Regions from separate parts of the Kluyvera sp. 1366 genome, predicted to be linked through region 3. Evidence: riboswitches for the same ligand, from Rfam matches in the RefSeq annotation. Region 3 holds a riboswitch; each other region holds the start of a gene.
What was found. Region 3 has a riboswitch for thiamine pyrophosphate ahead of thiM (hydroxyethylthiazole kinase). Riboswitches for the same ligand answer to the same signal wherever they lie in the genome.
Positions count from the first base shown of each region.

Region 1: linked by a shared signal. The riboswitch ahead of thiC (phosphomethylpyrimidine synthase ThiC) and the one ahead of thiM (hydroxyethylthiazole kinase) in region 3 are both predicted to bind thiamine pyrophosphate.
Region 2: linked by a shared signal. The riboswitch ahead of ACVLVH_RS00800 (FAD-dependent oxidoreductase) and the one ahead of thiM (hydroxyethylthiazole kinase) in region 3 are both predicted to bind thiamine pyrophosphate.
Region 4: linked by a shared signal. The riboswitch ahead of thiB (thiamine ABC transporter substrate binding subunit) and the one ahead of thiM (hydroxyethylthiazole kinase) in region 3 are both predicted to bind thiamine pyrophosphate.

Region 1 covers NZ_JBTRDW010000017.1:21,543-26,498, reverse strand. The annotation lists gene nfi (deoxyribonuclease V) at 1-511, opposite strand, end outside; gene hemE (uroporphyrinogen decarboxylase) at 514-1,581, opposite strand; gene nudC (NAD(+) diphosphatase) at 1,621-2,394, opposite strand; gene rsd (sigma D regulator) at 2,483-2,989, shown strand; TPP riboswitch at 3,225-3,325, shown strand; gene thiC (phosphomethylpyrimidine synthase ThiC) at 3,416-4,956, shown strand, end outside.
Region 2 covers NZ_JBTRDW010000001.1:167,437-172,392, reverse strand. The annotation lists gene ACVLVH_RS00815 (HesA/MoeB/ThiF family protein) at 1-412, opposite strand, end outside; gene ACVLVH_RS00810 (thiazole synthase) at 424-1,182, opposite strand; gene thiS (sulfur carrier protein ThiS) at 1,186-1,383, opposite strand; gene ACVLVH_RS00800 (FAD-dependent oxidoreductase) at 1,367-2,311, opposite strand; TPP riboswitch at 2,441-2,560, opposite strand; gene ACVLVH_RS00795 (6,7-dimethyl-8-ribityllumazine synthase) at 2,736-3,173, shown strand; gene ACVLVH_RS00790 (pirin family protein) at 3,303-4,028, opposite strand; gene ACVLVH_RS00785 (LysR family transcriptional regulator) at 4,152-4,956, shown strand, end outside.
Region 3 covers NZ_JBTRDW010000003.1:91,444-96,399, forward strand. The annotation lists gene ACVLVH_RS07240 (GntR family transcriptional regulator) at 1-233, shown strand, start outside; gene fbaB (class I fructose-bisphosphate aldolase) at 390-1,442, opposite strand; gene thiD (bifunctional hydroxymethylpyrimidine kinase/phosphomethylpyrimidine kinase) at 1,590-2,390, opposite strand; gene thiM (hydroxyethylthiazole kinase) at 2,387-3,172, opposite strand; TPP riboswitch at 3,206-3,301, opposite strand; gene chiP (chitoporin ChiP) at 3,568-4,956, shown strand, end outside.
Region 4 covers NZ_JBTRDW010000005.1:138,814-143,769, forward strand. The annotation lists gene ACVLVH_RS12490 (MFS transporter) at 1-376, opposite strand, end outside; gene sgrR (HTH-type transcriptional regulator SgrR) at 631-2,292, shown strand; TPP riboswitch at 2,328-2,423, shown strand; gene thiB (thiamine ABC transporter substrate binding subunit) at 2,470-3,456, shown strand; gene thiP (thiamine/thiamine pyrophosphate ABC transporter permease ThiP) at 3,456-4,956, shown strand, end outside.

The DNA.
Region 1 (4,956 bases), on a different contig from region 3:
GATTACAGCGCGCTTTACTGCGCCATACCCAGCCAATCTGTTCGCCTTTGTCGAGCAGCGGCTGACGGCTGCCTGGCTCGGCGTCCAGCTCAGCAAAACGTCCACACAAACGCTTCTTCGCCACGCCAATGGTGGGCACATCCACCAGCGAACCGAAATGCGCCGCCACGCCAAGCCGACGGGGATGGGAAATACCGTGGCCATCCACAAACAGCAGATCGGGCAACTGGGAGAGCTGCTGCCAGGCTTCCAGCAGCGCCGGCATTTCGCGGAAGGATAAGAAGCCCGGAATATAGGGCATGGTGGTGGCCACGCGCGCAATGCGGTGTTCCACCAGCTTTAAGGATGGATACTCGAGGATGATCAGAGCCGCGCGCGTGATCTCGCCGCCCTGTTCAAATCCCACGTCGGCACCACCAATAAAGCGTGGCGGCAGCACATCGAAATCATCCTGCCGCACCACATCAGCAGCGCGCTGTAACTGTTCCTGGCGTAGTGCGGCTAAATCCATCATCAGCCCTGATGATACGGACGTGACAGACGATGCACCGCTTCAACAAACGCACCAGCATGCTCAGGCGGCACATCAGGATGGATGCCGTGGCCCAGGTTAAACACGTGACCTTCGCCAGTGCCAAAACCTTCGAGAATCCCGGCGACTTCCTGCTCAATGCGCGCAGGCGGTGCATACAGCATGGAAGGATCCATGTTGCCCTGCAGCGCCACTTTATCACCCACACGACGACGCGCATCGGCGATATCGGTGGTCCAGTCGAGTCCCAGCGCATCGCAGCCGGTCGCCGCTATCGCTTCCAGCCATTGGCCGCCACCTTTAGTGAACAGCGTAATAGGAACGCGGCGACCTTCATTCTCATGCAGCACGCTATCGACGATTTTATGCATGTAATAGAGCGAGAATTCGCGATAGTCGCGTCCGGTCAGCACGCCGCCCCATGTGTCGAACACCATGACCGACTGCGCGCCAGCTTTGATCTGCGCATTGAGATAAAGAATCACGCTATCTGCCAGCTTATCCAGCAGCTTGTGCAGGGTTTGCGGCTCGGCGTACATCATCTTTTTAATTTTGGTGAACGCTTTGCTGCTGCCGCCTTCAACCATGTAGGTTGCCAGCGTCCATGGGCTGCCGGAGAAACCGATCAGCGGCACTTCGCCTTTCAGGTTGTGACGAATGGTACGCACCGCGTTCATCACATAACCGAGCTCTTGCTCTGGATCCGGCACTGGCAGATTGTCGACATCCGCACGGCAGGTGATCGGATTGGAGAAACGCGGGCCTTCGCCGGTCTCAAAGTAGAGCCCAAGTCCCATCGCATCCGGAATGGTGAGGATATCGCTGAAGAGAATTGCCGCATCCAGCGCATAGCGACGCAGCGGTTGCAGCGTGACTTCACACGCCAGCTCAGCATTCTTACACAGCGACATAAAATCACCGGCTTCAGCGCGCGTGGCTTTGTACTCCGGCAAATAACGCCCGGCTTGTCGCATCATCCATACCGGTGTGACATCTACCGGCTGACGTAACAGGGCGCGCAGATAACGATCGTTCTTCAGTTCACTCATAATGGGCTCTCTCATGCTAAGGCCAGCAGTGTAGCATTTTCACGCCGCGCTGGCGCGGCACAGGGCAACGGTATCTTCAATCAGGCGACGCGCCACCGTGCCGGGCGGCGGCAACAGCGGCAGATCGTCGTAGCGATACCAGCCGGCATCCAGCAGCTCTTTGCCGTCGTGTTGCAGATCGCCGCCGTCATATTCCGCCATATACGCCATCATCAGAGAGTGCGGGAACGGCCACGGCTGCGAGGTAACGTAACGCACGTTTTTCACCCGCACGTTGCTCTCCTCCATCACTTCCCGCGCCACCGCTTGTTCTAAGGTTTCGCCCACTTCGACAAAGCCCGCCAGCACGGTGTAGATATTGTTACGATGACGCGCATGATTGGCGAGCAGGATCTCATCGCCACGGCGGATAGCCACGATGATGCACGGCGCAATTTGCGGGTAATAACGCTCGCGGCAGTGATTGCACAAGCAGGCAAATTCGCGTTTGCTGATGTGCATCTCATGGCCGCAATAGCCGCACCAGCGATGCGAGCGGTAAAACTCCGCCAGCTGCACGCCACGTCCGGCGATTTGGAACAGGCCGACATCCTCATCAATCAGTTGGCGCACGGAGCCCATGCTGTCCGGACGCGATTCACGTACCAGCCAGACATTCTCGCCCTGCCACTCGCCGATCAAAATCGCGTTGCTGCCGCTGAGGCCAAAATCGCTGGCTAAGCCATGCGGCAATTCGCCCTGCGGCAACCAAAGTTTTTGCTCATGGCTGACAACCCACCATCCAGCGTCTAAGCTTGAGATCTCACGTTGCATCTTAATCGTTGTCCTTAGCGTCAAATCGCACGCTGAAATCCTAATATTAAGTGTGTAATAAACAACTATAACCTACCTGGAGCCCCATATGCTTAACCAGTTAGATAACCTGACAGAGCGTGTAGGCGGCGGAAATGAATTGGTTGATTCATGGCTGCGCGCCCGTCGACAGCTGCTCGTCACTTACTACGAGCTTATTGGCATGAAGCCACAAAAAGATGCGTTATCCACGCTGGATGAACAGGCGCTGGACGCATTTTGTCACAACCTGGTGGATTACCTTTCCACCGGCCATTTCAGCGTGTATGAACACATCATTAGTGAGATGCAGGGTGATAGCCCCTTATTCGTCGCTGCGCAGATTTATCCGGCACTGGAGGCGAATACCGATCGCATCATGCAGCTCTACGATAGCCATCTGCAGCAAGCGATTAACGATGATAATTGCGTGGATTTTCAAACCGCGCTCTCCGAAGTCGGCGAGGTGCTGGAATCGCGCTTCACGCTGGAAGATAAGCTGGTGCAACTCGCCTGGGACAACCAGCTGGCGCTTCCGCCGGTTGCCAACGACAGCGCCATTGCCCGCCCGGCTTAGAACCCCGAAGATGTAAAAAACTTGTTATTCAAGAAAAGCCCTCTTATGCTAAATGGGCTTTTTTATTGTCTTCTTTAACGACAATCAAAAGGCAAATTTTGCGGTTTAAGCGTAGCGTGCGCAGCCAGTTTGCACTCGGACAGCGCGCAGGGACCGGAGCGTACACGTAGTACGTGACGGTCACGAGCACTGCCCAGGTGCAAAATGGCAAGCAAAGTAGCTTAAACCACAAAACACCAACTTGTCGGAGTGCCCTCTAGGGCTGAGACCGTTAATTCGGGATCCGCGGAACCTGATCAGGTTAGTACCTGCGAAGGGAACAAGAGTAGACATTATCAGCACGGTGCATGCTGGCGCCCGGCACCGTACCTGTTACTCCTTCCGAACTCTGGACAAGCAACTTCCAACCGTTACCGGAAACTTGCTATGTCTGCTAAAACTTCTCGTCGTGAACAACGCGCTCAGGCGCAAGAATTTATCGATTCCCTGCAGGGAACCGCTTTCCCCAACTCCAAACGTATCTGGATCACCGGCAGCCGCGCGGATATTCGCGTGCCGATGCGTGAGATACAGCTCAGTCCAACGCACATAGGCGGCAGCAAAGAGAATCCGCACTATGAGCCAAATGAAGCGGTGCCGGTTTACGACACCGCCGGGGCTTATGGCGATCCTCAAGCCACCATTAATGTGCATCAGGGACTCGACAGGCTGCGTGCCAATTGGATCGAAGAACGTGACGACAGCGAAACCATCCACCAGCTGAGTTCCCGTTACACGCAGCAGCGTCTGGCGGATGAAGGCCTGGACCATCTGCGTTTTGAGCAGCTGCCGCAACCGCGCCGTGCCAAAGCGGGTCGCCGGGTTACCCAGCTGCACTATGCGCGTCAGGGCATCATCACGCCGGAGATGGAGTTTATCGCGCTGCGTGAAAACATGGGCCGCGAGCGTATTCGCGGTGAAGTGCTGTTACAGCAGCATCCGGGTCACAGCTTTGGTGCCAATCTGCCAGAAAATATCACCGCGGAATTTGTCCGTCAGGAAGTCGCCAGCGGCCGCGCCATCATCCCTTCGAACATCAACCATCCCGAATCCGAACCGATGATTATCGGCCGCAACTTCCTGGTGAAAGTGAATGCCAACATTGGCAACTCTGCGGTGAGCTCATCTATTGAAGAGGAAGTGGAGAAGCTGGTGTGGTCAACGCGCTGGGGCGCAGACACTGTGATGGATCTCTCAACCGGCCGCTATATCCATGAAACGCGTGAGTGGATTTTGCGCAATAGTCCGGTGCCGATTGGTACGGTGCCGATTTATCAGGCGCTGGAGAAAGTGAACGGCATTGCAGAAGATCTCAACTGGGAGATTTTCCGCGACACGCTGCTGGAGCAGGCGGAACAAGGCGTTGACTACTTCACTATTCACGCTGGCGTGCTGCTGCGCTATGTGCCGATGACGGCCAAACGCCTGACCGGCATTGTGTCGCGCGGTGGCTCGATTATGGCGAAATGGTGCCTGTCGCATCACACCGAAAATTTCCTCTATCTGCACTTCCGCGAGATTTGTGAAATTTGTGCCGCCTACGATGTGGCGCTGTCACTGGGCGACGGCCTGCGTCCCGGCTCGATTCAGGATGCCAACGATGAGGCGCAATTTGCCGAACTGCATACGCTGGGCGAACTGACCAAAATCGCCTGGGAATACGATGTGCAGGTGATGATTGAAGGTCCGGGCCATGTGCCCATGCAGATGATTCGACGCAATATGACCGAACAGCTTGAGCATTGTCACGAAGCCCCGTTTTACACGCTTGGCCCGCTCACCACCGATATCGCGCCCGGCTATGACCATTTCACTTCCGGCATCGGCGCGGCCATGATTGGCTGGTTCGGCTGCGCCATGCTGTGTTACGTGACGCCGAAAGAGCACCTCGGTTTGCCGAACAAAGAGGATGTGAAGCAAGGGCTGAT
Region 2 (4,956 bases), on a different contig from region 3:
CTGCCTGCATGCAAGCATCGGAAAGTTGGTAGGTGACGGCAAAATTATCGGCGGCGTCGATCACCAGATCGCATCCCGCCAGCGCCTGCTGCAGATTGCTGGCGCTCAGCGACTGTTGCAGCGCCTCGATCTGCACCTGCGGATTGCGCTGCTGCAACGCGTGCTGCGCGCGCAGCACTTTGGGCTGGTCGATATCCTGCTGCGTAAACAGCGTTTGCCGATGCAGGTTATGCAGCGCCACCAGATCGTCGTCATACAGCCGAATATAGCCGACCCCCGCGCCCACCAGCTGCGGCAGGAGCGTGGCGCCTAATCCGCCCGCGCCCGCCACCAGCACACGCGCGTTAAGTAACTTTTGCTGCCCAGCTTCGCCGATTTCCGCCAGCATCATCTGGCGTTGATAACGTTGCATAGTTGCCGTCCTTAACTCAGATTTGCCAGGCCGAAGATCGGCGTGGACGCGGCTGCCATATCGCGCTTCTCCATCAGTCCGGCAGCGCGCGCGGCTTGTCCGGCTTCAATCGCCAGCCGGAAGGCGTTGGCCATGCCGATTGGATCGCCGGCTTTGGCGACGGCGGTGTTGAGCAAAATGCCATCGAAGCCCATCTCCATCGCCTGCGCCGCCTGCGACGGCGCGCCAATGCCCGCATCAATGATCAGCGGGATGTCGCTGAACCACGCGCGCATGGCGCGCAGGCCGTCGATATTGCGCAAACCCTGGCCGGAACCAATCGGCGCGCCCCACGGCATCAACAGTTCGCAACCCGCTGCCAGCAGCTTTTCGCCGACGATCAGATCTTCGGTGGTGTACGGAAATACCTGAAAACCCTCTGCGCTGAGGATGCGCGCGGCTTCCACCAGTGCGAAAGGATCGGGTTGCAGCGTGTCGGCGTGACCAATCACTTCCAGTTTGATCCACGCGGTGTTGAACAGTTCGCGCGCCATGTGCGCGGTGGTGACGGCCTCTTTTACCGTGTGACAACCGGCGGTATTCGGTAACACGCGGATGTTAAGGCCGGTTAGCAGTTCGCGGAATGCCGCGCCAGCCGCACCTTCGCGACGCAAACTGACGGTGATGATGTCGGTACCGGAGGCGGCAATCGCCTGCTGCAAAATAGCGGGCGAAGGATAGCCAGCGGTGCCGAGCAGGAAGCGTGATTGCGGTTCAAAATCGTAAAACATCGCTTAACCTCCCTGCATCGGTGACAGCACTTCGAGCTGGCAACCTTCATCCAGCCGCTGCGTGTCGTACTGACTTTTTGGCACAAACGCACCGTTGTAGGCGGTGGCGACGCAGGCCACATCAATTTGCTGCTCGATCAGCAATTCGCTCAGGCTTGTTGCCTGGGTGTTGATGAGGCGGCCGTTAAGCTGAATATTCATTATTAAGTTCCCCAGAAATGCGTTGCATTAGCTGCTCTGCCAGCATTGGCGCCAGCAGAAAACCGTGGCGATACATGCCGTTGAGATAAAAGGTGTGATTGTGATAGTCGATTTCCGGCAGATTCGCCGGATAGGCCGGACGCAGCCCGCTACCGCTCTCAATCACGCGCGCTTCGGCTAAGGCGGGATGGATGGCATAGGCGGCGCTGAGTAACTCCATCATGGCGCGCGCGCTGATGGCGCTGGCATCGTCGCTCTCAATCATGGTGGCGCCGAGCATAAAGTGGCCGCCGCGACGCGGCACCAGATAGCAGGGAAAACGCGGATGCAGCAGACGAATCGGGCGGGAAAACTGCACTTCATCGCTGTGCAAAATCAGCATCTCGCCGCGCACCGCACGCAGGCGCGGCAGTTGCGGCGCGGCGTGGATGCCGCGACAATCGATAATTTGGCCGCTCGGCGCGTGATTGCTGAATGACACGCCGCGGGCGATCAGCGCGTCACGCATCTCCTGCAACGCCAGACGCGGATCGAGATGCGCTTCCCCGGCGAAAAACAGACCGCGCGCAAAGCGCCCTTCCAGCGCCGGTTCAATGTTGGCGGGATCGACCCATTGATGCTGCTCGGTCATGCGGGCGAAACGGTTGAGTTCCTGGCTATCGCGCGGCGGCGCAACCACCAACGTGCCCTGATGCTCGACGCTGCTGACGCGCTGTTGCCACCACGCGGCGGCGTGTTGCCCAACAGTGATAACATCGCGCGGCGCGCTTTCGGCTTCACACCAGGGCGCCAGCATGCCGCCAGCAAACCACGATGCCGGGCGGCGCGCGTCATCGCCCATCACCTCAACGTCTTCACCGCGTTCCGCCAGCAAAGTGGCTACGCATAGGCCCGCCACGCCGCAGCCAAGCACGCTCCAGCGGCTCACAGCGCCGGTTCCAGGATGTTCAAACAGGGGGAATTCACATCGGCCTCTCAGTGTTAGCTGAGACCCGCAGATACAGGAGAAGGGAAATGGCGCGTCCATCGAGATTGTTTGAGCGCCAGACAGCCCAAAAAACAAGACTGTCAGTCTTCCTACGCCAGTATCAACTGGGTCAGGTTCAAAGGGTCGCTAAACCGCGCAGTGCGCTATTAGCCTCTCAGTCTCTTTGGCGAGACTCCCCCGACGCGTCTATTTGTATTGCAGGCGATGGTCGCCGTCAAGCGCGGAATAACCGGATGCTTTACGTGGCATTTAGCATCACGGCATTTATCGCTACTTAGGCTTTGTGGATCACAAACGTAACATATGGTATACAAACACATTATTTTATGCGCAAGAACAGATTACAGGTGATGTCGGAATAACCATGAACAATATTAAAATTGCATTTATTAAAGCCGGCTGGCACAAAGAAATTGTCCATAATGCCCTGGTGGGTTTTGAAAAAGAATTAGCCGATCAATCCGTAGAAGCGGAATTAAAAGTGCTGGAAGTGCCTGGCGCATTTGAAATGCCGCTGCTGGCTAAGCGTCTGGCCGAAACCGGCAAATACGATGCGATTGTCTGCGCTGCGCTGGTGGTTGACGGCGGTATCTATCGCCATGATTTCGTTGCCGCTGCGGTGGTTGATGGCTTGATGAATGTGCAGCTGACCACCAACGTACCGGTGTTCTCCGTTTCATTGACGCCACATAATTTCCAGCCGGTTGATGTGATTGAAAACTTCTATACCGAGCATTTCATTAAGAAAGGCAAAGAAGCGGCACGCGCGGTGTTAGCGATCCATAATTTGTCGATTGATTGATGCATTAAAAAGGGAGCACCTCTTCAGGCGCTCCCTTTTTATTTATGATGACCTTCAACGGCTCATTTTCAGAATAGTGCTAATCATCTCGTAAAATAGTCTTACGAATAAAGTATCAGCTATTCGTCATTAACGCTGTGGATGATTCACTTCCAGCGGACGCAAATCAAACACCAGCACTTCCGCATCATCACCGTTAGCAAACTGCAGCGCGCTTTCGTTGCGAACGCGTGCACCGTCGCCCTCTTTGAACTTCACGCCGTTCACTTCGATGCTGCCGCGAGCCACGTGAATATAGGCGTAACGATCGGCATCCAACGCGAAGGTTTGCTGCTCGACACCGTCGAACAGTCCGGCATAAACGCGAATATCCTGACGCACGCTGAGTGAACCGTTATCCCCTGCCGGCGAAATAATCAGGCGCAGCTGACCGCGTTTGTCACGTTCCGCCACTGAAATCTGCTGATAACCGGGAGGCGAATTACGCTCGCCAGGCACAATCCAGATTTGCAGGAAGTGCACGTTGTCCGTTTTCGAGTGGTTAAACTCGCTGTGCGTGACGCCGCTGCCGGCGCTCATTAGCTGCACATCACCCGGCACAATCACCGAACCGGTGCCCATGGAATCTTTATGCTCCAGCGCGCCTTCCAGCACGTAGGAGATGATCTCCATGTTGTTGTGCGGATGCGCACCAAAACCGCGACCCGGTGCAACGCGGTCATCATTGATCACCAGCAAGTCTGAGAAGCCGGTTTGTTTTGGATCCCAGTAACTGGCAAAAGAGAACGTATGATGCGAATTCAACCAACCGTGGTCACCCACTCCGCGTTGTTCTGACAGGCGTTGTTCAATCATGGTCTGCTCCTCAAATTTGCTGTTGGGGGGCGATTGCCCTTCCCGTTGCAAACAAGTATACGTAAACTGATTTGCCTAACAATGCGTCAAAATGACAATGACTGTCACCGATAAGTGGACAATATGCAGATTGAAGATCTCCGTATTTATGTAGCCGTCATCAAAGCCGGCAACTTCACCGCTGCCGCCGAACAGCTGATGCTGTCGAAGCAGTATGTCAGCCGCCGCATCGCCGCGCTGGAGGAATCGCTTGGCGCGCGGCTGCTGAATCGCAACACGCGGAAGTTGTCGGTAACCGATAACGGCCAGCTGTTTGCGCAGCACGCGCAGCGCATTCTGGATGATGTGCAGGAAGCCGAGCTAGCGGTATCGGGGCGTCGTCAGGTGCTGCAGGGCAGCTTCCGCCTGAGCGTGCCGATGTCGTTTGGTATCAGCCATTTGTCGCCGTTTATTGCCGAGTTTCTCAGCCAGCATCCGGGGTTGCAGTTTCAGGTTGAGCTGGCGGATCGGCATGTCGATATGGTGGGTGAAGGATTTGATATGGCGATTCGCATCGGTACGCTGCCAGATTCGAGTTTGATCGCCAGGCGACTGGGCGAGTTCCGCCGCGTGATCTGCGGCAGCCCGTCCTACCTGCAGGGCGCAGGCGCACCGCGAACGCCGGAGGAGCTGAGCGAGCATTTGTGTCTGCGCTACGGGCGCGAAAGCCAGACCGGCTGGGAACTGTTTAACGGCGACCAGCGCAAAGTGATTAGCGTGCATGGGCCGATGGTGAGTAATAACGGGGAAATGCTGTGCGACGCAGCAGTGGCCGGATTGGGTCTGATTATGCTGCCAGAGTTTATTGTGGCGCCAGCGCTGGCGAGCGGTGAGCTGGTGAAGGTGCTGGAAGAGTGGCAGCCGACCTCGCTCCATCTCAATGCGCTCT
Region 3 (4,956 bases):
CGTGGGAAACGGTGGAGAACATCAAAGCTACCATGGACCGCGTGCGCTTTCTGACCCTGAGCGAAGTGTCACCGCCGGAGCGTTTGATTCAGCAGCATGAAGATATCTATAACGCGTTGAAAGCGCATGATGTTGACGCAGCTGAAAGCGCAATGCGGCGTCATCTGCAGGAGATGATTTTGACTATTACGCCGATTGCCGAGCGTAATAGTGAGTGGTTTGAGGCGCCTTGATTTAGTGCTCGCTGTCCCCCTCCTCGGTCCTCCCCCATTAATGGGGGAGGAAGATGCTGCAAAATGTAAGTGTTGAAGCCGCATATGGCAGCATCTCCTTCCCCCGCTCGCGGGGGAAGGCCGGGATGGGGGACAGCGAGCACAGCCCCCACTCAATCAAGCAATCGTCACATCCTTCGACAAATACACATCCTGCACCGCATTAATCAACTGCACGCCCTCTTTCAACGTCTTCTTAAACGCCTTGCGCCCCAGAATCAGCCCCATGCCGCCGGCACGCTTATTGATCACCGCCGTACGCACTGACTCCGCGATATCCGTTTCGCCCGCAGAAGCGCCGCCGGAGTTGATCAAACCTGCGCGTCCCATATAGCAGTTCGCCAGCTGGTAACGCACCAAATCTATCGGGTTTTCCGAAGTCAACTTGCTATAGACGCGCTCATCGGTGTGACCAAACTTCACCGCGTTATAGCCGCCGTTATTCTCCGCCATCTTCTGCTTGACGATATCCGCACCGATGGTCGCCGCCAGATGGTTGGCCTGGCCAGTTAAATCGGCGCTGGCGTGATAATCGACGCCCTCTTTCTTGAACGCATCATTACGCAGATAGGCCCACAGCACCGTCACCATGCCCAGCTCGTGCGCACGTTCAAAGGCCGCCGAGATCTCTTCAATCTGGCGACGTGATTGTTCAGAACCAAAGTAGATGGTGGCGCCAACCGCCACCGCGCCCAGATTGAAGGCCTGTTCCACGCTGGCGTACAACGTCTGATCGTATTGCGTCGGATAGCTCAGCGTTTCGTTGTGGTTCAGCTTCACCATAAACGGAATGCGGTGCGCGTAGCGGCGAGAAACCGAAGCCAGCACGCCGTAGGTAGAGGCGACGCAGTTACAGCCGGCTTCAATCGCCAGCTCAACAATGTTTTTTGGATCAAAATAAGCTGGATTGGCCGCAAAGGATGCGCCCGCCGAGTGCTCAACGCCCTGATCGACCGGCAGAATCGACAAATAGCCGGTGCCGGCTAAACGTCCGGTGTTGTACAGCGTTTGCATGTTGCGCAGTACGGCAGGAGAACGATTGTTGTCGATCATCACGCGATCAACGTAATCCGCGCCGGGTAAATAGAGGCTATCCGCTGGAATGGTCATGCAGCGATGTTGAAGAAGGCTATCCGCCTCTTTGCCCAATAACTGTACGATGTCCGTCATGTTCGCTCCTGATAAATGGCTGGATTGGAACCGGCCGTTGCCGATTCGCCCCCAACAGCCTGGACCGGAAAGCGCCAGGCTGGCAAATTGCTGACTCCATTTTTCAGACGGATGCGCAGTGAAAAAGCGGCAATCTGGCGTTACGCCCTACCACCATTGATGGAAATGGTGCACCGGCCCAATGCCTTTGCCGACCTCCAGCGAATCGGCATGCAGCAGCGCCTGTTGCAGCCACGCCTTGGCTTCAGCGACCGTTACCGCCCAGCTATCATGGCGCGGACGCAACGCCGCCAGCGCGGCTGAAAGCGAGCATCCGGTGCCGTGCGTGTGGCGCGTATTGACGCGCGGCGCGGTAAAGCGCTGACGTCCGTCGCGGGTAATCAGCCAGTCCGGGCTTTCGGCATCGCTAAGGTGTCCGCCCTTCATCAGCACCGCTTCGCAGCCAAGATCGAGCAGCGCATCGCCCTGCTGCAACATGGTTTTCTCATCCTGCGCCATCGCGCGTCCCAGCAGCGCGGCGGCTTCCGGCAGGTTTGGTGTGATCAGCGATACCTGCGGCAGCAGCAATTCGCGCACGCTCGCCACCGCATCCGGCGACAGCAGCGCATCGCCACTTTTGGCAATCATCACCGTATCCAGCACCACAAACGGCAGGCTGGCCCGTTTCAGCCGCTCGGCGACCACCTCGACAATAGCGGTTTCGGACAGCATGCCTATCTTCGCAGCATCAATGCGCACATCATTCAGCACCGAATCGAGCTGTGCGCCAACAAAATCAGGTTCGATGCGATACACCGACTGCACGCCGCAGGTGTTCTGCGCCACCAGCGCGGTGATGACGCTGGTGCCATACGCGCCCAGCGCGGAGAAAGCTTTGAGGTCGGCCTGAATACCTGCGCCGCCGCTCGGATCGGTGCCAGCAATGGTCAATGCATTGATGCGTTTCATGCCTCGACCTCCAGCGTCCACAGCGTATCGAGGAAAGCAGCGGCAAAGCCGCCTGGCCCGGCGACCTGGCGCGCTGTCTGCTCACCCGCCAGCGACATCACGCGGCAGGCCGCAGCGACATGCTGCAGGCGATCGCCCGGCAAGCTGGTGCAGGCGGCAACCACCGCCGTCAACGCGCAGCCGGTGCCAACCACGCGCGTCATCAGCGGGCTGCCGCCGGGGATGGCGAATGTCTGCACGCCGTCAGTGACATAATCCACTTCACCGGTCACCGCCACAACGGTGTGGTAATCGCGCGCCAGCTGCTGGGCAGCGCTTAACGCGACATCGGCCTGATGCAGACTGTCGACACCGCGTCCGCCGCTAGCCTGTTGCGCCAAGGCGAGAATTTCTGAAGCGTTACCGCGAATCGCCGCCGGTTGCAGGCTCAGTAACTGTTGACAGAATGCGGTGCGCAGCGTTAGTGCGCCGACCGCCACCGGATCCAGCGTCCACGGCGTGCCTGCGGTTTGCGCCGCTTGCACCGCCGCCCACATCGCATCACGACGGTCGCGCGTCAGCGTACCTACGTTTATCAACAACGCATCGGCAAAACCGGCAAACTGCGCCGCTTCTTCAGGATCGATCACCATCGCGGGCGAAGCTTGCAGTGCCAGCAGCACGTTGGCAGTAAAGGTTTGCACCACGTCATTGGTCATGCAGTGCACCAGCGGCGCTTGCTGACGCAGCAATTGCAGAGAGTGCGCGAGTTGCGCGGGGGAAAGAAGGTCAGGCTGTTTCATAAGGCTCCCAACCGGCGATCAAGAAGGCGAATGCGGTCAGGCATCTGACTTCCCTACGCTGGCATTATCCAGATCAGGTCGGCGGGTGTATCTCAGCCCTGTATTAAAGGGGCACCCCGAGTCAAAACTACGTTGGCGAGCATAGGGAACAAGTTGGGGTAAAGCAAGTAAACGCCGCTTTCCTGGAATCTGGCTCACAAAGCAACAAATTACACATTCATGTAACTTATTGATAAAACGCCTTAAAACGACGCTTTTTTGCGTGCTGCGTCATACTTTGTAATAAATTCCATTGATAATTCGCGTCGCGAAAAATAGCATCGCCGGCAACTTGTTTCATGACGAAACAATACGGATTTGTTAATTATTCATGGAAGCATCACGGAGGATTTGCTATGCGTCGGATTCCACGCGCGCCGCTCTCTGCGGCCATTGTCTCTGCCCTGTTTGCCGGCACTTTTGTGCCGGTTCCCTCCGCCCACGCCGTGGGTTTTGTCGAAGACGCCACTCTCTCTGGCAATCTGTTTTACTGGCAACGCCAGCGCGATCGCAAAGAGATGGATCCGCAAAAAGGCTCGTACGGTCAGTATGATGCCAATCTGCATCACGCCTCTGCGAATGCCAATCTCGACTTCTCATCCGGTTACGCCGGTGAGGTGATCGGCCTCGATCTGGCAGCGTTTGGCGCGCTGGAGTTAAGCAACGGCGGCCCGGCGGCACCGAATGAAATTGGTTTCAGCAATGCCCGTACGCGCTGGGATGAGGACTGGAGCGGAGATAAGAGCGGCTTAAGTCTCTATAAAGCCGCCATCAAGGCAAAATGGCAGGATAACTGGCTGCGCGCAGGCTATCTGCAGCCCACCGGGCAGACGCTGCTGGCACCGCACTGGAGCTTCCTGCCCGGCACCTATCGCGGCGTTGAGGCCGGCACCACCTTTGATTTTAGCGACGCCGGCGCCCTTTCCGTCTCCTGGATGTGGACTGACGAATACAAAGCGCCGTGGTATCGCGACATGTACAACTTCCGTAAAGCCGATGGCGTGACGGAGATTCCGTGGCTGCAATCCTTTGGTGCCAAATACGATTTTAAAAACGCGCTGGTGCTGGAAGGCGCCTACGGCCAGGCGGCAAATTACATGGATCAGTATTTTGCCAAAGCCTCTTATCAGCTGCCGCTGGCCGATGCACCGCTGCGCACCAGTTATCAATTTTATGGCGCGAAGGATCGTGACAACAGCGGCGTTGGCCAGGTGAACGATGTTTACGATGGCCTCGCGTGGCTGCAGGCGCTGACGTTCGGCTACACGCTCGGCGCGTTCGATTTCCGCCTCGAAGGCACATGGGTAAAAGCCGAGGGTAATCAGGGCTTCTTCCTGCAACGTATGACGCCGTCTTACGCCAGCTCGAATGGCCGCATGGACGTGTGGTGGGATTCTCGCTCAGACTGGAACGCCAACGGTGAGAAAGCGCTCTTCGCCGGTGTGATGGTGGATCTGGGACACTGGCAATTACCTGGCTGGCAAGTCGGTACATCGTACGCCTACGGTTGGGACGCGAAGCCTTCCACCAATCCCCTCTACGACCAAAATCAGCGCCTGAAAGAATCAGCGTGGAGCCTCGACCTGGTTTACACCATCCAGCAAGGCCGCGCCAAAGACACCCAATTCAAACTGCACTACACCCGCTACGACAATCACAGCGATCTTCCCAGCTATAGCGGCGGCTACGGCAACATCTTCCAGGACGAGAAAGACATCAAATTTATGGTCGTCGCGCCATTCACC
Region 4 (4,956 bases), on a different contig from region 3:
CGAACACCTGCGGAATCGACACGCTGGCCAGCGCCGACAAAAACACGCCCAGCGTCACCAGCGTTAAATAGTGGCGATTGAAGGCAAACAGCAGCGCATTCAGCGTGGCCATCAGGCAGCAAAACAGAATCAGGTTGCGGCGATCGCCCTGATTATCGGAGCGTTTCGCCATCAGTAGGCTGACCACAATCCCCGCGATCGCATTGATGGTAAAGAACAAGCCGACCCAGAACGGACTTACCTGCACTTCGCGCGTCAGAAACAGGCTCAGCGTCGGCGCCTGCAGCGCACCGGCCACGCCGGTCATAAACGACACCGCCATAAACGAGAGGTAGACCGGATTGATGCGACGTTGACGCGTTAACAGCGATTTCATGCAGAAATCCCTTTGCGAATAAAAAAGGTAGAGAAATGAGGGTAGAAGATTCTACAGCAAAACGAAAAAAGCCAGCAGATAAAGCGCTGCTGGCGGTGAAAATGCACCCTACTCAGAAAGGGGTTCCACGTCGGCGGAACCGCTGGCAGAGCGCCATTCATTACTGAATGCCTCCCGCTCTTCCATTGCCGGGCAGTATGCCTCTAATATGAGGCAGGAAAAACTGAGCGATTCTGACAAGGAGTTCCCCTTTTATGTCCTCTTCACGTCTGCAGCAGCAATTTATCCGCCTATGGCAAAGCTGTCAGGGGCAGGATCAGGAAACCACGCTCAGCGAGCTGGCCGATCTGCTGCACTGCTCGCGTCGCCATATGCGTAACCTGCTCAACGCCATGCAAAGCGAAGGCTGGCTGATTTGGCAGGCAGAAGCGGGACGCGGCAAGCGCTCAATGCTGAGTTTTTGCTACACCGGCCTGGCGCTCCAGCAGCAGCGCGCCGAGGATCTGCTGGAACAAGATCGCATCGAACAGTTAGTGCAGCTGGTGGGCGATAAAAACCAGGTGCGCCAGATGATTGCGGCGCATTTAGGCCGCAGCTTCCGCCAGGGCAAACATATCCTGCGCGTGCTCTATTATCGCCCGCTGCCCAATTTGCTGCCCGGTTCGCCGCTGCGCCGCTCGGAAACCCATCTGGCACGACAAATTTTCAACGGCCTGATGCGCATAAATGAGGAAAAGGGGGAAATCGAACCCGATATCGCCCATCACTGGCAGCAAACCTCGCCGCTGCAGTGGCGTTTCTTCCTGCGCCCGGCGATTCGTTTTCATCATGGCCGTGAACTGGAAATGGCGGATGTGATTGCTTCGCTGGAGCGCGTGCGCAGCCAGCCGCTGTTTTCTCACATCAGTAAACTGGATTCGCCCGCGCCCTGGACGCTGGATATCCATCTGAGCCAGCCGGACGATTGGTTGCCGTGGCTGCTGGCCAGCGTCAGCGCGATGATCCTGCCGCGCGAATGGCCCACGTTACGCCAGTTTGCCCGCCAGCCGCTTGGCACCGGTCCGTACAGCGTGGTGCGCAATCAGCAAACGCAGCTGAAGATCGCCGCCTTTGATGATTACTTTGGCTATCGCGCGCTGATTGACGATGTGTCGATTTGGGTGCTGCCGGAGATCAGCGACGAGCTGGTGTATGCCGGAGTCAAGTTGCAGGGCGAAACCGCCGATGAAAAATCGGAAGAGAGTCGTCTGGAAGAAGGCTGCTACTTCCTGCTGTACGATCAGCGCTCCGAGTTGGGTCGCGATGCGCATTTCCGCCGCTGGGTAAGCTATCTGTTTAATCCCATCGCCTTACTGAATCATGCTGGCGTCGGCTATCAGCGTTACTGGTTCCCGGCTTATGGCTTGCTGCCGCGCTGGCACCATCGCCGCGATCTCACCTCCGCCGATAAACCGGCAGGCTTAACTCAGCTGACGCTGAGCTGGTACAGCCATCACGTTGAGCATGAAGGTATTGCTAACGCGCTGCGACCGCTGCTGGCGCAGCAAGGTGTTGAGCTAATTACTCGTGTCGTGAGCTACGAAGCGTGGTTCGAGGGCGAAGGTGAAAGTGATATCTGGCTTGGCAGCGTCAACTTTACCCTGCCGCTGGAGTACGCGCTGTTCGCGCAACTATTCGAGTTGCCGTTGATGCATCACTGCATCCCGATTGACTGGCAAGCCGATGCCGCGCGCTGGCGGCAGAAAGCGTTACCGCTGGCGGAATGGAGCAAACAGCTGATCGACCGCGACTATCTGCATCCGCTGTTCCATCACTGGCTGCTACTGGAAGGGCAACGCAGTATGCGCGGCGTGCGGCTGAATACGCTCGGCTGGTTTGACTTCAAATCAGCCTGGTTTGCACCACCGGAGCTGTGATCCTTTCGCGCTGTCATATAAATGTCTAGAATGAGCCGTTCTCAACGGGGTGCCTTGATATCAGGGCTGAGAGAAACCCGTCGAACCTGATCCGGCTAATACCGGCGTAGGGATTTGAGATGCCTCACGCCTCAGATCCTTTGCGACTCAACATCTCTTCTCCTCAAGGAGCGCAAAGTGTTAAACAAAGTTCTGCCTATGTTGCTGCTGGTTACGGCTCCGGCTTTCGCTGCTAAACCGGTTCTGACCGTCTACACCTACGATTCGTTCTCTGCCGATTGGGGCCCCGGTCCGGCGGTAAAAAAAGCCTTTGAAGCGCAGTGCGACTGCGAATTGAAGTATGTGGCGCTGGAAGATGGTGTATCGCTGCTCAATCGCGTGCGCATGGAAGGCAAAAACAGCAAAGCCGATGTAGTGCTGGGGCTGGATAACAATCTGGTGCAGGCAGCGGAGAAAACCGGCTTGTTTGCCAACAGCAGCGTCGATACCCGCAGCCTAAAACTGCCGGATGGCTGGAACAATCAAACCTTTATCCCGTTCGATTATGGCTACTTCGCTTTCGTCTACGATAAAAACAAACTGAAGAACCCGCCGAAAAGCCTGAAAGAGCTGGTCGAAAGCCCGGAAAAATGGCGCGTGATTTATGAAGATCCGCGTACCAGCACGCCGGGTCTTGGCCTGCTGCTGTGGATGCAAAAAGTGTATGGCGATAACGCAGCTGATGCGTGGCAGAAGCTGGCGCAAAAAACCGTTACCGTCACTAAAGGCTGGAGCGAAGCTTACGGCCTGTTCCTGAAAGGCGAAGGCGATCTGGTGTTGAGCTACACCACGTCTCCGGCTTATCACATTATCGAAGAGAAGAAAGAGAACTACGCCGCAGCCGAATTCAGTGAAGGCCACTATTTACAGGTGGAAGTCGCCGCGCAGCTCGCCAGCAGTAAACAGCCCAAGCTGGCGCAGCAGTTCATGCAGTTTATGGTTTCTCCGGCCTTCCAGCAGACCATTCCCACCGGCAACTGGATGTATCCGGTGATCAAAAGCGATCTGCCAGCCGGTTATCAAGCGCTGCAGGTGCCCGCGAAGGCGTTGCAATTCACGTCAGCCGAAGTCGCCGACCATCGCGCCGCGTGGATCAGCGCATGGCAACGCGCCGTTAGCCGTTAATGCCCGGCTGGTTGATTCCCGGTAGCGCCATCGCGCTGTTGCTGTGCGCGGTGGCGCTGCTGGCGTTTGGTGCATTGGTGGTGGTCGCTCCGGCCACCGACTGGCGCGCGCTACTCGACGACAGCTATTTGCATCATGTGCTGCTGTTCTCGTTTGAGCAGGCGCTGCTGTCGGCGCTGCTGTCGGTGTTGCCCGCGATCCTGCTGGCGCGCGCGCTCTACCGCCGCCGTTTTCCGGGACGCAATCTGTTGCTACGTCTGTGCGCCATGACGCTGGTGCTGCCGGTGCTGGTGGCGGTGTTTGGCTTGCTCAGCGTGTACGGTCGCAGCGGCTGGCTGGCACAACTGTGCGCGACCATCGGCTTTGACTACCACTTTTCGCCGTATGGCCTGCAGGGCATTCTGCTGGCGCACGTCTTCTTTAACCTGCCGCTGGCGACGCGCCTGCTGTTACAGGCATTGGAGAGCATTCCCGGCGAGCAGCGGCAAGTCGCCGCCCAGCTTGGCCTGCGCGGCTGGAATCTGTTTCGCCTGCTGGAGTGGCCGTGGCTGCGCCGTCAGATTCTGCCGACGGCGGCGCTGATCTTTATGCTCTGTTTCGCCAGCTTCGCCACGGTGCTGGCGCTGGGCGGCGGACCACAAGCGACCACGCTGGAACTGGCGATCTATCAGGCGCTAAATTTCGATTACGATCCGGGCCGCGCGGCGCTGCTGGCGCTGTTACAGCTCGCTTGCTGTTTGCTGCTGGTAATGCTGAGCCAGCGCTTTAGCAAAGCCATTCCCACCGGCAGCCAGAGCATTCGCGGCTGGCGCGATCCGCAGGATTCATGGCAGGCGCGCATCAGCGATACGTTGCTGATTGGCCTGGCGCTGCTGCTGCTGTTACCGCCGCTGGCGGCAGTAATCGTCGATGGTTTGCGCGGCGGCGTTGCCGGTGCGCTGCAACAAGCGGCGCTGTGGCAAGCCACCTTTACCTCGCTGCGTATTGCCGTGGGCGCCGGCGTGCTCTGCGTGGTGCTGACCATGATGCTGCTGTGGAGCAGCCGCGAACTGCGGCAGCGCCAGAACAGAGTCGCCGCGCAGGCGATGGAGATGAGCGGCATGCTGATTCTGGCGATGCCGGGCATTGTACTGGCGAGCGGTTTCTTTCTGCTGTTCAACGCCACCGTGGGGTTGCCGCAGCGCGCCGATGGTTTGGTGATCTTTACTAACGCCCTGATCGCCATTCCTTATGCGATGAAAGTGCTGGAGAATCCGATGCGCGATATCAGCGCCCGTTACAGCCAGCTCTGCGCTTCACTCGGCATCTCCGGTTTCAACCGCTTGCGGCTGATTGAGCTGCGCGCGCTGAAACGCCCGATTGCTCAGGCGCTGGCGTTTGCCTGCGTGCTGTCGATTGGCGATTTCGGCGTGGTCGCGCTGTTTGGCAGCGCCGATTTCCGCACGCTGCCCTTCTATCTGTTCCAACAGATTGGCGCCTATCGCGGTGCGGACGGTGCCG